3 regions of the Streptomyces sp. NPDC060028 genome follow, and region 2 is predicted to be linked to each of the others. Evidence: predicted binding sites of a transcription regulator. Region 2 holds the regulator's gene; each other region holds the start of a gene.
The links. The regulator HrcA, encoded in region 2, represses chaperone genes, less so after heat shock. The targets are predictions, from matches to a motif close to TTNGCACTCNGNNNNNCNGAGTGCNAA.

Region 1 (3,272 bases), on a different contig from region 2:
TCTTCAGACCGCAGATCTTGACGAACAAGTCAGTCATGCCAGCAGTCAACCAAACCCGCCCGGTCCGCGGCGCCGTGTCCCACGGGCCGGGCAGGCGGGCCTCCAGCGGGCCGCGGGAACGCCCGAGGGCGGCACCCCCGTGGAGGTGCCGCCCTCGTTCGAGAACAGCCGATCAACCGGCGGCCGGAGCCGCAGCCGATCAGAAGTCCATGTCACCGCCCGGCATGCCGCCCGGCGCGCCGGCGCCGGCCTTCTCGGGCTTGTCGGCGATGACGGCCTCGGTGGTGAGGAAGAGGGCCGCGATCGACGCCGCGTTCTGCAGGGCAGAGCGGGTGACCTTCGCCGGGTCGATGATGCCCTCGGCGATCATGTCGACGTACTCGCCGGTCGCGGCGTTGAGGCCGTGACCGATCGGGAGGTTGCGCACCTTCTCGACGACGACGCCACCCTCGAGACCACCGTTGACGGCGATCTGCTTGAGCGGGGCCTCCAGGGCCAGACGCACGGCGTTGGCGCCGGTCGCCTCGTCGCCCGTGAGCTCGAGCTTCTCGAAGACCGCGGAGGCCTGGAGCAGGGCCACGCCGCCACCGGCGACGATGCCCTCCTCGACGGCCGCCTTCGCGTTGCGAACGGCGTCCTCGATGCGGTGCTTGCGCTCCTTGAGCTCGACCTCGGTCGCGGCGCCGGCCTTGATGACGGCCACGCCGCCGGCCAGCTTCGCGAGGCGCTCCTGGAGCTTCTCGCGGTCGTAGTCCGAGTCGGAGTTCTCGATCTCGGCGCGGATCTGGTTCACGCGACCGGCGACCTGGTCGCTGTCACCGGCACCGTCGACGATGGTGGTCTCGTCCTTGGTGATGACGACCTTGCGGGCGCGGCCCAGCAGGTCCAGGCCCGCGTTCTCGAGCTTGAGGCCGACCTCCTCGGAGATGACCGTGCCACCGGTGAGGATGGCGATGTCGCCGAGCATGGCCTTGCGGCGGTCGCCGAAGCCCGGGGCCTTGACGGCAACGGACTTGAAGGTGCCGCGGATCTTGTTGACGACCAGGGTCGAGAGGGCCTCGCCCTCGACGTCCTCGGCGATGATCAGCAGCGGCTTGCCGGACTGCATGACCTTCTCGAGGAGCGGCAGCAGGTCCTTGACCGAGCCGATCTTCGAGTTGACGATCAGGATGTACGGGTCGTCGAGAGCCGACTCCATACGCTCCATGTCGGTGGCGAAGTACGCCGAGATGTAGCCCTTGTCGAAGCGCATGCCCTCGGTGAGCTCGAGCTCCAGACCGAAGGTCTGGGACTCCTCGACCGTGATGACGCCTTCCTTGCCGACCTTGTCCATGGCCTCGGCGATGAGCTCGCCGATCTGGGTGTCGGCGGCGGAGATGGAGGCGGTCGAAGCGATCTGCTCCTTGGTCTCCACGTCCTTGGCCTGGTCGAGCAGGGCGGCGGAGACGGCCTCGACGGCCTTCTCGATACCGCGCTTGAGGGCCATCGGGTTCGCACCGGCGGCCACGTTGCGCAGGCCCTCGCGGACCAGCGCCTGGGCGAGCACGGTGGCGGTGGTCGTACCGTCGCCGGCGACGTCGTCCGTCTTCTTGGCGACTTCCTTGACCAGCTCGGCGCCGATCTTCTCGTACGGGTCCTCGAGCTCGATCTCCTTGGCGATGGAGACGCCGTCGTTGGTGATCGTGGGGGCGCCCCACTTCTTCTCAAGGACGACGTTGCGACCCTTGGGGCCAAGGGTGACCTTGACGGCGTCGGCGAGCTGGTTCATGCCTCGCTCGAGACCGCGCCGGGCCTCCTCGTTGAACGCAATGATCTTGGCCATCTGAAGTGGTCCTCCCGGACAGCGGTGGATTGCTCCCGGACCGCGCCCGCGCCCGCGACGGACGGCCTGAGTGCCCGGCGGTTCCTTCCCGCCGGACCCTGCGGGCCTCACCGACCCGGTCCTCGTCTTAGTAGCACTCTCACCTGGAGAGTGCTAACGCCAATGATTAGCACTCGACCCCCGCGAGTGCAAGCGGCTTCGGGCAACGCCCGGCGAAGAGGCAGGTGGGACAGGGCCGATCGGGCACGACGCGCGAGGGGCCCACATCCCGTGTCCAGGATGTGGGCCCCTCGTATACGTGGCGTCGGTGGTCGATCGCGCCGGGACTAGCCGAGTGCGAGCTTGACCATGTCCGCCTGCGGACCCTTCTGGCCCTGCGAGATCTCGAACTCGACCCGCTGACCCTCTTCAAGGGTGCGGTATCCGTCCATCTGGATGGCGCTGTAGTGGACGAACACATCCGCACCACCGTCGACCGCGATGAAGCCGTAGCCCTTCTCCGCGTTGAACCACTTGACGGTGCCCTGAGCCATGCCTAACTCCCCTATTACTGGCCCTTGCGCGGGACCGCACTTCGCGGTCCCGGGTCAGAACTTGCGCCGGAACGCCTCGACCGGGGCTGAATGTATCCGCACCGCTGCTGTCTGCAACAGGTCAATCCGACGAGAATTCTGGACACGGGGAAAGATTGAAATAGAGTGAAATGCTGGCATCTTCCCGGGCAACTCGGACCCGGCATAGGGCCTCAAACACCCCATAGCGCGCTTGCATGTTGACTCAATGTCAACCCTCACACGACCCGCTCATATGCGGTAGGCAAGAACAGCGGAGGGGACTTCCCCAACTCTACCGCGCCCAATCAAGCAGAATTGCCCCCTCCGCTTATTACCGGAGGGGGCAATTCTAGGTTTTACGTGTCAGCAGCACTCAATCGCACGCCGCCGGATCAGCGGCAGCCGCCCGCGACGGCCGGAATGATCGAGACCCCGGCGCCCTCCGGCGTGGCCGCCTGCAGCCCTCCCTCGAAGCGCACGTCGTCGTCGTTGACGTAGACGTTCACGAAGCGGCGCAGCTTGCCCTGGTCGTCCAGGACGCGCGCGGCGATGCCCGGGTGGCTCTTCTCCAGGGACTCGATGACCTCGGCGAGGGTCGTGCCCTCGGCGGGGACCTCGGCCTTGCCGCCGGTGTAGGTGCGCAGGATGGTGGGGATGCGGACGTTGACGCTCATGGCGCTACTGCCTTTCCGGAGTGCAGGGGAGGGTCAGGCCAGGCCGGCGGCGCGGAACGCGTCCAGGCTGGGGCGGATGGTGGCGGTCTGCCCGCTGTCCGCGGCCACCGCCTCCAGGGTCTTCAGGCCGTCACCGGTGTTCAGGATCACGGTGGTCAGCGCCGGGTCGAGCTGCCCGTTCTCGATGAGCTTCTTCGTCACGCCGACGGTCACGCCGCCCGC
Region 2 (3,272 bases):
ACCGGTCTGCGGCATGAAGAGGTTCACGCCGAACGGGCGCCGGGTGAGCGCGCGCAGCTGTTTGATCTCCTGGTACATGCCGTCGGCGGTCTTGTAGCCGCCGGCCAGGAAGCCCAGCCCACCCGCCTCGCACACGGCGGCGGCGAGCGGCGGGCAGGAGGCGCCGCCTGCCATGGGAGCCTGCACGATCGGGTACGGGGAGAGACCGTTCGGTGCGGAGGACATGGTCTGCATCGTGCCATGTCCCGCTCACGGGACCGAATCACGGCATTCGCCTGGCATAGTCCGCTTCCCTCCGGCCTTGAGGGAAGTACGGGGGAACGTGCGGGGGCGGCGCCGGGGGATGCACGGAGCCCGGTCCGGGGCATCCCCGGACCGGGCTCGTACGAGATCCCGCAGGTCGCTCAGCGGCCGTTGAACGCGTCCTTCAGGCGGCTGAACAGCCCCTGCTGACCCGGCGCGAACTGGCCCGTCGGCCGCTCCTCGCCGCGCAGCTTCGCGAGCTGGCGCAGCAGGTCCTCCTGCTGGGGGTCCAGCTTGCCCGGGGTGGTGACCTCGACGTGGACGATCAGGTCGCCCCGGCCGCCGCCGCGCAGGTGCGTGACGCCGCGCCCGTGCAGCGGGATCGCCTGCCCGGAGCCGGTGCCGGGCCGGATGTCGATCTCCTCCAGGCCGTCCAGCGTCTCCAGCGGGCATTTGGTGCCCAGGGCCGCGGCCGTCATCGGGATGGTGACGGTGCAGTGCAGGTCGTCCCCGCGCCGCTGGAAGGTCGGGTGCGGCAGCTCGTGGATCTCCACGTACAGGTCGCCGGCGGGGCCGCCGCCGGGGCCGACCTCGCCCTCGCCCGCGAGCTGGATCCGGGTGCCGTTCTCGACGCCGGCCGGGATCTTGACCGTCAGGCTGCGGCGGGAGCGGACCCGTCCGTCGCCCGCGCACTCGGGGCACGGGGTCGGGACCACGGTGCCGAAGCCCTGGCACTGGGGGCAGGGGCGCGAGGTCATGACCTGGCCCAGGAAGGACCGGGTGACCTGCGAGACCTCACCGCGGCCGCGGCACATGTCACACGTCTGCGCCGAGGTGCCGGGGGCGGCACCCTCTCCGGAGCAGGTGGTGCAGATGACGGCCGTGTCGACCTGGATGTCCTTGGTGGTGCCGAAGGCGGCCTCGTCCAGTTCCAGGTCGAGGCGGATCATGGCGTCCTGGCCCCGGCGGGTCCGCGAGCGCGGTCCGCGCTGCGAGGCCTGGCCGAAGAAGGCGTCCATGATGTCGGAGAAGTTGCCGAAGCCACCGGCTCCGAAGCCGCCCGCGCCACCGCCGCCGCCCGAGGAGGACAGCGGGTCGCCGCCGAGGTCGAAGACCTGCTTCTTCTGCGGGTCCGAGAGCACCTCGTAGGCCGCGTTGATCTCCTTGAAGCGCTCCTGCGTCTTCGGGTCCGGATTCACATCCGGGTGGAGTTCACGCGCGAGGCGCCGGAAGGCCTTCTTGATCTCGTCCTGCGATGCGTCGCGGCGCACGCCGAGTACGGCGTAGTAGTCCGTGGCCACTTACGACTCCGCCAGGATCTGTCCGACGTAACGTGCCACTGCGCGTACCGCTCCCATCGTTCCGGGGTAGTCCATGCGGGTCGGTCCGACCACGCCGAGTTTGGCGACTGCTTCGCCGCCCGAACCGTAGCCGACCGAGACGACCGACGTGGAGTTCAGTCCCTCATAGGCATTCTCATGCCCGATCCGTACGGCCATTCCCGACTCACTGGCCTCGCCCAACAGCTTGAGGAGCACGACCTGCTCCTCCAGCGCTTCGAGCACCGGCCTGATCGTCAGGGGAAAATCGTGTCCGAAGCGGGTGAGATTGGCGGTGCCGCCGATCATCAGCCGCTCTTCGGCTTCCTCGACCAGGGTCTCGAGGAGGGTGGCCAGGACAACCGTGACCGTCGCCCGGTCCTCCGCGTCGAAGGACTCCGGCAGGTCCTGCACGAGCGGCGGCACGTCCGTGAACCGGCGGCCGACGACCCGGCTGTTGAGCCGCGCCCGCAGATCGGCGAGCGAATTCTCGCCGAAGGGGGTCTGGCAGTCGATCAGCCGCTGCTCGACCCGGCCGGTGTCCGTGATCAGCACGAGCATCAGGCGCGCGGGCGCGAGCGAGAGCAGCTCGACGTGCCGGACGGTGGAGCGGGTCAGGCTCGGGTACTGGACGACGGCGACCTGCCGGGTCAGCTGCGCGAGCAGCCGCACGGTGCGGCCGACCACGTCGTCGAGGTCGACGGCGCCGTCCAGGAAGTTCTGGATGGCCCGGCGCTCGGGCGACGACAGCGGCTTGACCCCCGCCAGTTTGTCGACGAAGAGCCGGTAGCCCTTGTCCGTCGGGATCCGGCCGGCGCTGGTGTGGGGCTGGGCGATGTAGCCCTCGTCCTCCAGCACGGCCATGTCGTTGCGCACGGTCGCGGGGGACACGCCGAGCCGGTGGCGCTCGGTGAGCGCTTTGGAGCCGACCGGCTCCTCCGTCCCGACGTAGTCCTGGACGATGGCGCGCAGCACTTCGAGTCTGCGTTCGCTGAGCATCGCGCGCACACCTCCAGCTCTGGTCCGTTGCCATGTTTGTCGGAACCCGGTCGTTGGCACTCTGTGCGTTCGAGTGCCAGAGATCCCCCGCTCAGTGTACGGCCGGGTGGTCAGGCCCTGGCAAGGGCGGCCCGTCACGGTAGCGTCGCGCCATGGACGTGCGTTGGGAAGAGGCGGGCTGGGAACGGCTGACCGGGCGGGCCGGTCGACGGCGTCTTCCGGTGTGGGACTGCACGGTGGGGCTGGTGGTGGGGGATGAGTCGGTGCTCCTGATCGACCCCGGATCGTCCGTACGGGAGGGCTCGCAGGTGCGGGCCGAGGCAGAGCGGCTGGCGGGCCGGCGCGTGACCCATATCGCATTCACACACGGACATTTCGACCACGTGCTGGGCGGGGCCGCCTTCGCGGGGGCCGAGGTCTACGGGGCGGTCGGCCTGGACTCCCTGCTGGAAGGCCACGGCCGGGGCCGGGACGAGCTGCGGGCCGACGCGGTGCGGCACGGACTGGCTCCGGCCGAGGCGGCCGAGGCCGCGGACCTGCTCGTGGTGCCGAGGCACCTGGTGTCGGGCGAGTGGACGCTCGAGCTGGGCGGGGTGCAGGTGCTGCTGGCGAACGTGGGGCCCGGCCACACCCGGCACGATCTCGCGGTGTTCGTGCCGGGCTCGCGGGAGGTGGTGTTCTGCGGGGACCTGGTGGAGGAGTCGGGCGATC
Region 3 (3,272 bases), on a different contig from region 2:
CGGCCCTGCCCGTCCCGTACGAGGACCAGGTCCACCCCGCTCTCGGGCGCGGGCAGCCGGGCGCCGGGCGGGAGGGCGCGGGTGTCGAGCTGGGCGGCGACCTTGCGGGCGGCGAGCTCGGTGCGGCCGGTGGTGTTCTCCAGCAGGTTGGCCCGCAGCAGGGCGTGGAGCCACAGCCCGCCTGCGGCCAGGACGGCGGCCATCGCGAGGGCGGCGGCCGCGGCGGCGCGGGCGCGGACGGTCCTAACCACCGTCGGGCGCCATCCGGTAGCCGGTGCCGTGGACGGTGAGGATGGAGCGGCGGCCGAAGGGGGCGTCGATCTTCTTGCGGAGCGAGGAGACGTAGACCTCGACGATGTTCGGGTCGATGCCGTGCGGGGTGTCCCAGACCACGTCGAGGATGTCCTGCTTGGCGACGGCCCGGCCGGGCTGCTCCATCAGGCAGGCGAGGACGCCGAGCTCGCGGGCGGTCAGCTCGATCTCCTGCGCGCCGCGGCGGCAGCGGCGCCCCTGGGGGTCGAGGACGAGGTCGCCGGCCTGGAGGGTGGCGCCGCGGTCGGGGGCGCCGGCGCGGCGGGCGAGTGCGCGCAGGCGCGCGGCGAGGACGACGAAGGAGAACGGCTTGGTGAGGTAGTCGTCGGCGCCGGAGTCCAGGCCTTCGGCCTCGTCGTACTCGCCGTCCTTGGCGGTCAGCATCAGGACGGGGGTGGGGTCGCCCTGGGCGCGCATGCGGGTGCAGATCTCGTAGCCGGTGAGGCCGGGGAGCATCAGGTCGAGGAGGACGACGTCGTACCCGGCGCCGCCGCCCGTGGCTCCGCCGGCGAGGGCGAGTTCCAGGCCGCGGTGGCCGTCGTGGGCGACCTCGACCCAGTGCCCCTCGGCGGACAGGCCGCGCCGCAGGGATTCGGCGAGGCCGACTTCGTCTTCGACCACGAGGATGCGCATCGCTCCAGCGTCACATATCGGACGCGTCCCCTGCCTTCGCCCCGATCGGCGGGGCCGGAAGCGGCGCCGGTCCGGCGGCGGTCCGGCGCCGGGCGAGGGCGTCACGGGTGGCCGCGGTCAGGGCCCAGGCCGGGAAGGCGAAGCCTGCCAGGCCCAGGCCCATGGGGGCCAGCGAGCCGGCTATGCCCGGGCGTACGGCCTTGTCGGCCGACGGGCCGCTGACCCGGGAGGCGACCGGTCCGGTCGGCGGGGTGTCGAACGGGGTCTCGGCCTCGATCCGGCGGATCGTGAACGATCCGTCGGACGCGGTGAAGGACCCCTCGCACGCCGCCTGCCGGTCCCCGTGCGAGGCCGTCTCCCACGTGCACCGCTCCGCGCGGAAGGTGCCCTCCACCCCCGACAGCTGGGTCACGAGCCGCGGTACGGCCAACGAGAACGCGTAGATCCCGCAGGCGAGGCCGACGGCGATCGGAATGGCGTGCACCCAGCGCACACCGGAGTTTTTCCTGGTCATGGGGCGGACAGTAGCGCCCACGAACCGCCCGCGCGCGCGGATTTGCGCGGGCCGCGGGGCTCGCTCCGCGCAACGCCGACGGTCGTGAATTGGCACTCCGCTTGACCGAGTGCTAATCGCCGGAATAGTCTCGCGTCTGGCACTCGCCCCTGGTGAGTGCCAACACAGCGACAGGCAGATCCGGCACCCGCGACGACGGATCGACCTGGTCGCCACCTCAGACAGTTGACCCCGGATCTCCGAAGGGGGAGGTCGGATCGTGACGACCACCAGCTCCAAGGTTGCCATCAAGCCGCTTGAGGACCGCATTGTGGTCCAGCCGCTCGACGCCGAGCAGACCACGGCCTCTGGCCTGGTCATCCCGGACACCGCGAAGGAGAAGCCCCAGGAGGGCGTCGTCCTCGCGGTGGGCCCGGGTCGCTTCGAGGACGGCCAGCGTCTCCCGCTGGACGTCACCGTCGGCGACGTCGTGCTCTACAGCAAGTACGGCGGCACCGAAGTGAAGTACAACGGCGAGGAATACCTCGTCCTCTCGGCCCGCGACGTGCTCGCGATCGTCGAGAAGTAAGTCACTTCTGCAGTTTTGTTTTGAGCTACGCCCCTGGTCACCCCTGCTGATGCCGGGCGGCGAGGGGCGTAGTTCGTTCTAGGCGGTCGCGGTGAGCGGCCGGGGATCGCAACGAGAGGGCTGAACCGCTCCCATGCCGAAGATTCTCAAGTTTGACGAGGACGCCCGTCGCGCCCTCGAGCGCGGCGTCAACAAGCTTGCCGACACGGTCAAGGTGACGATCGGCCCCAAGGGCCGCAACGTCGTCATCGACAAGAAGTTCGGCGCACCCACCATCACCAACGACGGTGTCACCATCGCCCGCGAGGTCGAGCTGGACGACCCGTACGAGAACCTTGGCGCTCAGCTCGTGAAGGAGGTGGCGACCAAGACCAACGACATCGCGGGTGACGGCACCACCACCGCCACCGTGCTGGCCCAGGCGCTGGTCCGCGAGGGTCTGCGCAACGTCGCCGCGGGTGCTTCCCCGGCCGCCCTGAAGAAGGGCATCGACGCCGCGGTCAAGGCCGTGTCCGAGGAGCTCCTCGCGACCGCCCGCCCGATCGAGGACAAGTCCGACATCGCCGCCGTCGCCGCGCTCTCCGCGCAGGACCAGCAGATCGGCGAGCTCATCGCCGAGGCGATGGACAAGGTCGGCAAGGACGGTGTCATCACCGTCGAGGAGTCCAACACCTTCGGCGTGGAGCTGGAGTTCACCGAGGGCATGGCCTTCGACAAGGGCTACCTCTCCCCGTACATGGTCTCCGACCAGGAGCGTATGGAGGCCGTCCTCGACGACCCGTACATCCTGATCAACCAGGGCAAGATCTCCTCGATCCAGGACCTCCTGCCGCTGCTGGAGAAGGTCATCCAGGCCGGCGGCACCAAGCCGCTCCTGATCATCGCCGAGGACGTCGAGGGCGAGGCGCTCTCCACCCTCGTCGTCAACAAGATCCGCGGCACGTTCAACGCGGTGGCCGTCAAGGCCCCCGGCTTCGGTGACCGCCGCAAGGCGATGCTCCAGGACATGGCCACCCTCACCGGTGCCACCGTCATCGCCGAGGAGGTCGGCCTCAAGCTCGACCAGGCCGGTCTGGACGTGCTGGGCACCGCGCGCCGCGTGACCATCACCAAGGACGGCACCACCATCGTCGACGGTGGCGGCAACTCCGAGGACCTGGTCGGCCGCGTCAACCAGATCAAGGCCGAGATCGAGTCCACGGACTCGGACTGGGACCGCGAGAAGCTGCAGGAGCGCCTGGCGAA

Region 1: the regulator HrcA is predicted to act here: its motif matches at 1,989-2,015, upstream of groL (chaperonin GroEL).
Region 3: the regulator HrcA is predicted to act here: its motif matches at 1,549-1,575, upstream of groES (co-chaperone GroES).

Annotation. Positions count from the first base shown of each region.
Region 1 covers NZ_JBHWVJ010000008.1:107,734-111,005, reverse strand. The annotation lists gene ACFWBF_RS07025 (phosphoribosylanthranilate isomerase) at 1-37, opposite strand, end outside; gene groL (chaperonin GroEL) at 200-1,822, opposite strand; gene ACFWBF_RS07015 (cold-shock protein) at 2,149-2,355, opposite strand; gene ACFWBF_RS07010 (MoaD/ThiS family protein) at 2,769-3,050, opposite strand; gene thrC (threonine synthase) at 3,084-3,272, opposite strand, start outside.
Region 2 covers NZ_JBHWVJ010000067.1:15,131-18,402, reverse strand. The annotation lists gene ACFWBF_RS27450 (nitronate monooxygenase) at 1-225, opposite strand, end outside; gene dnaJ (molecular chaperone DnaJ) at 405-1,544, opposite strand; gene hrcA (heat-inducible transcriptional repressor HrcA) at 1,545-2,561, opposite strand; gene ACFWBF_RS27435 (MBL fold metallo-hydrolase) at 2,714-3,272, shown strand, end outside.
Region 3 covers NZ_JBHWVJ010000028.1:32,957-36,228, reverse strand. The annotation lists gene ACFWBF_RS16250 (sensor histidine kinase) at 1-251, opposite strand, end outside; gene ACFWBF_RS16245 (response regulator transcription factor) at 244-945, opposite strand; gene ACFWBF_RS16240 (hypothetical protein) at 956-1,459, opposite strand; gene groES (co-chaperone GroES) at 1,719-2,027, shown strand; gene groL (chaperonin GroEL) at 2,161-3,272, shown strand, end outside.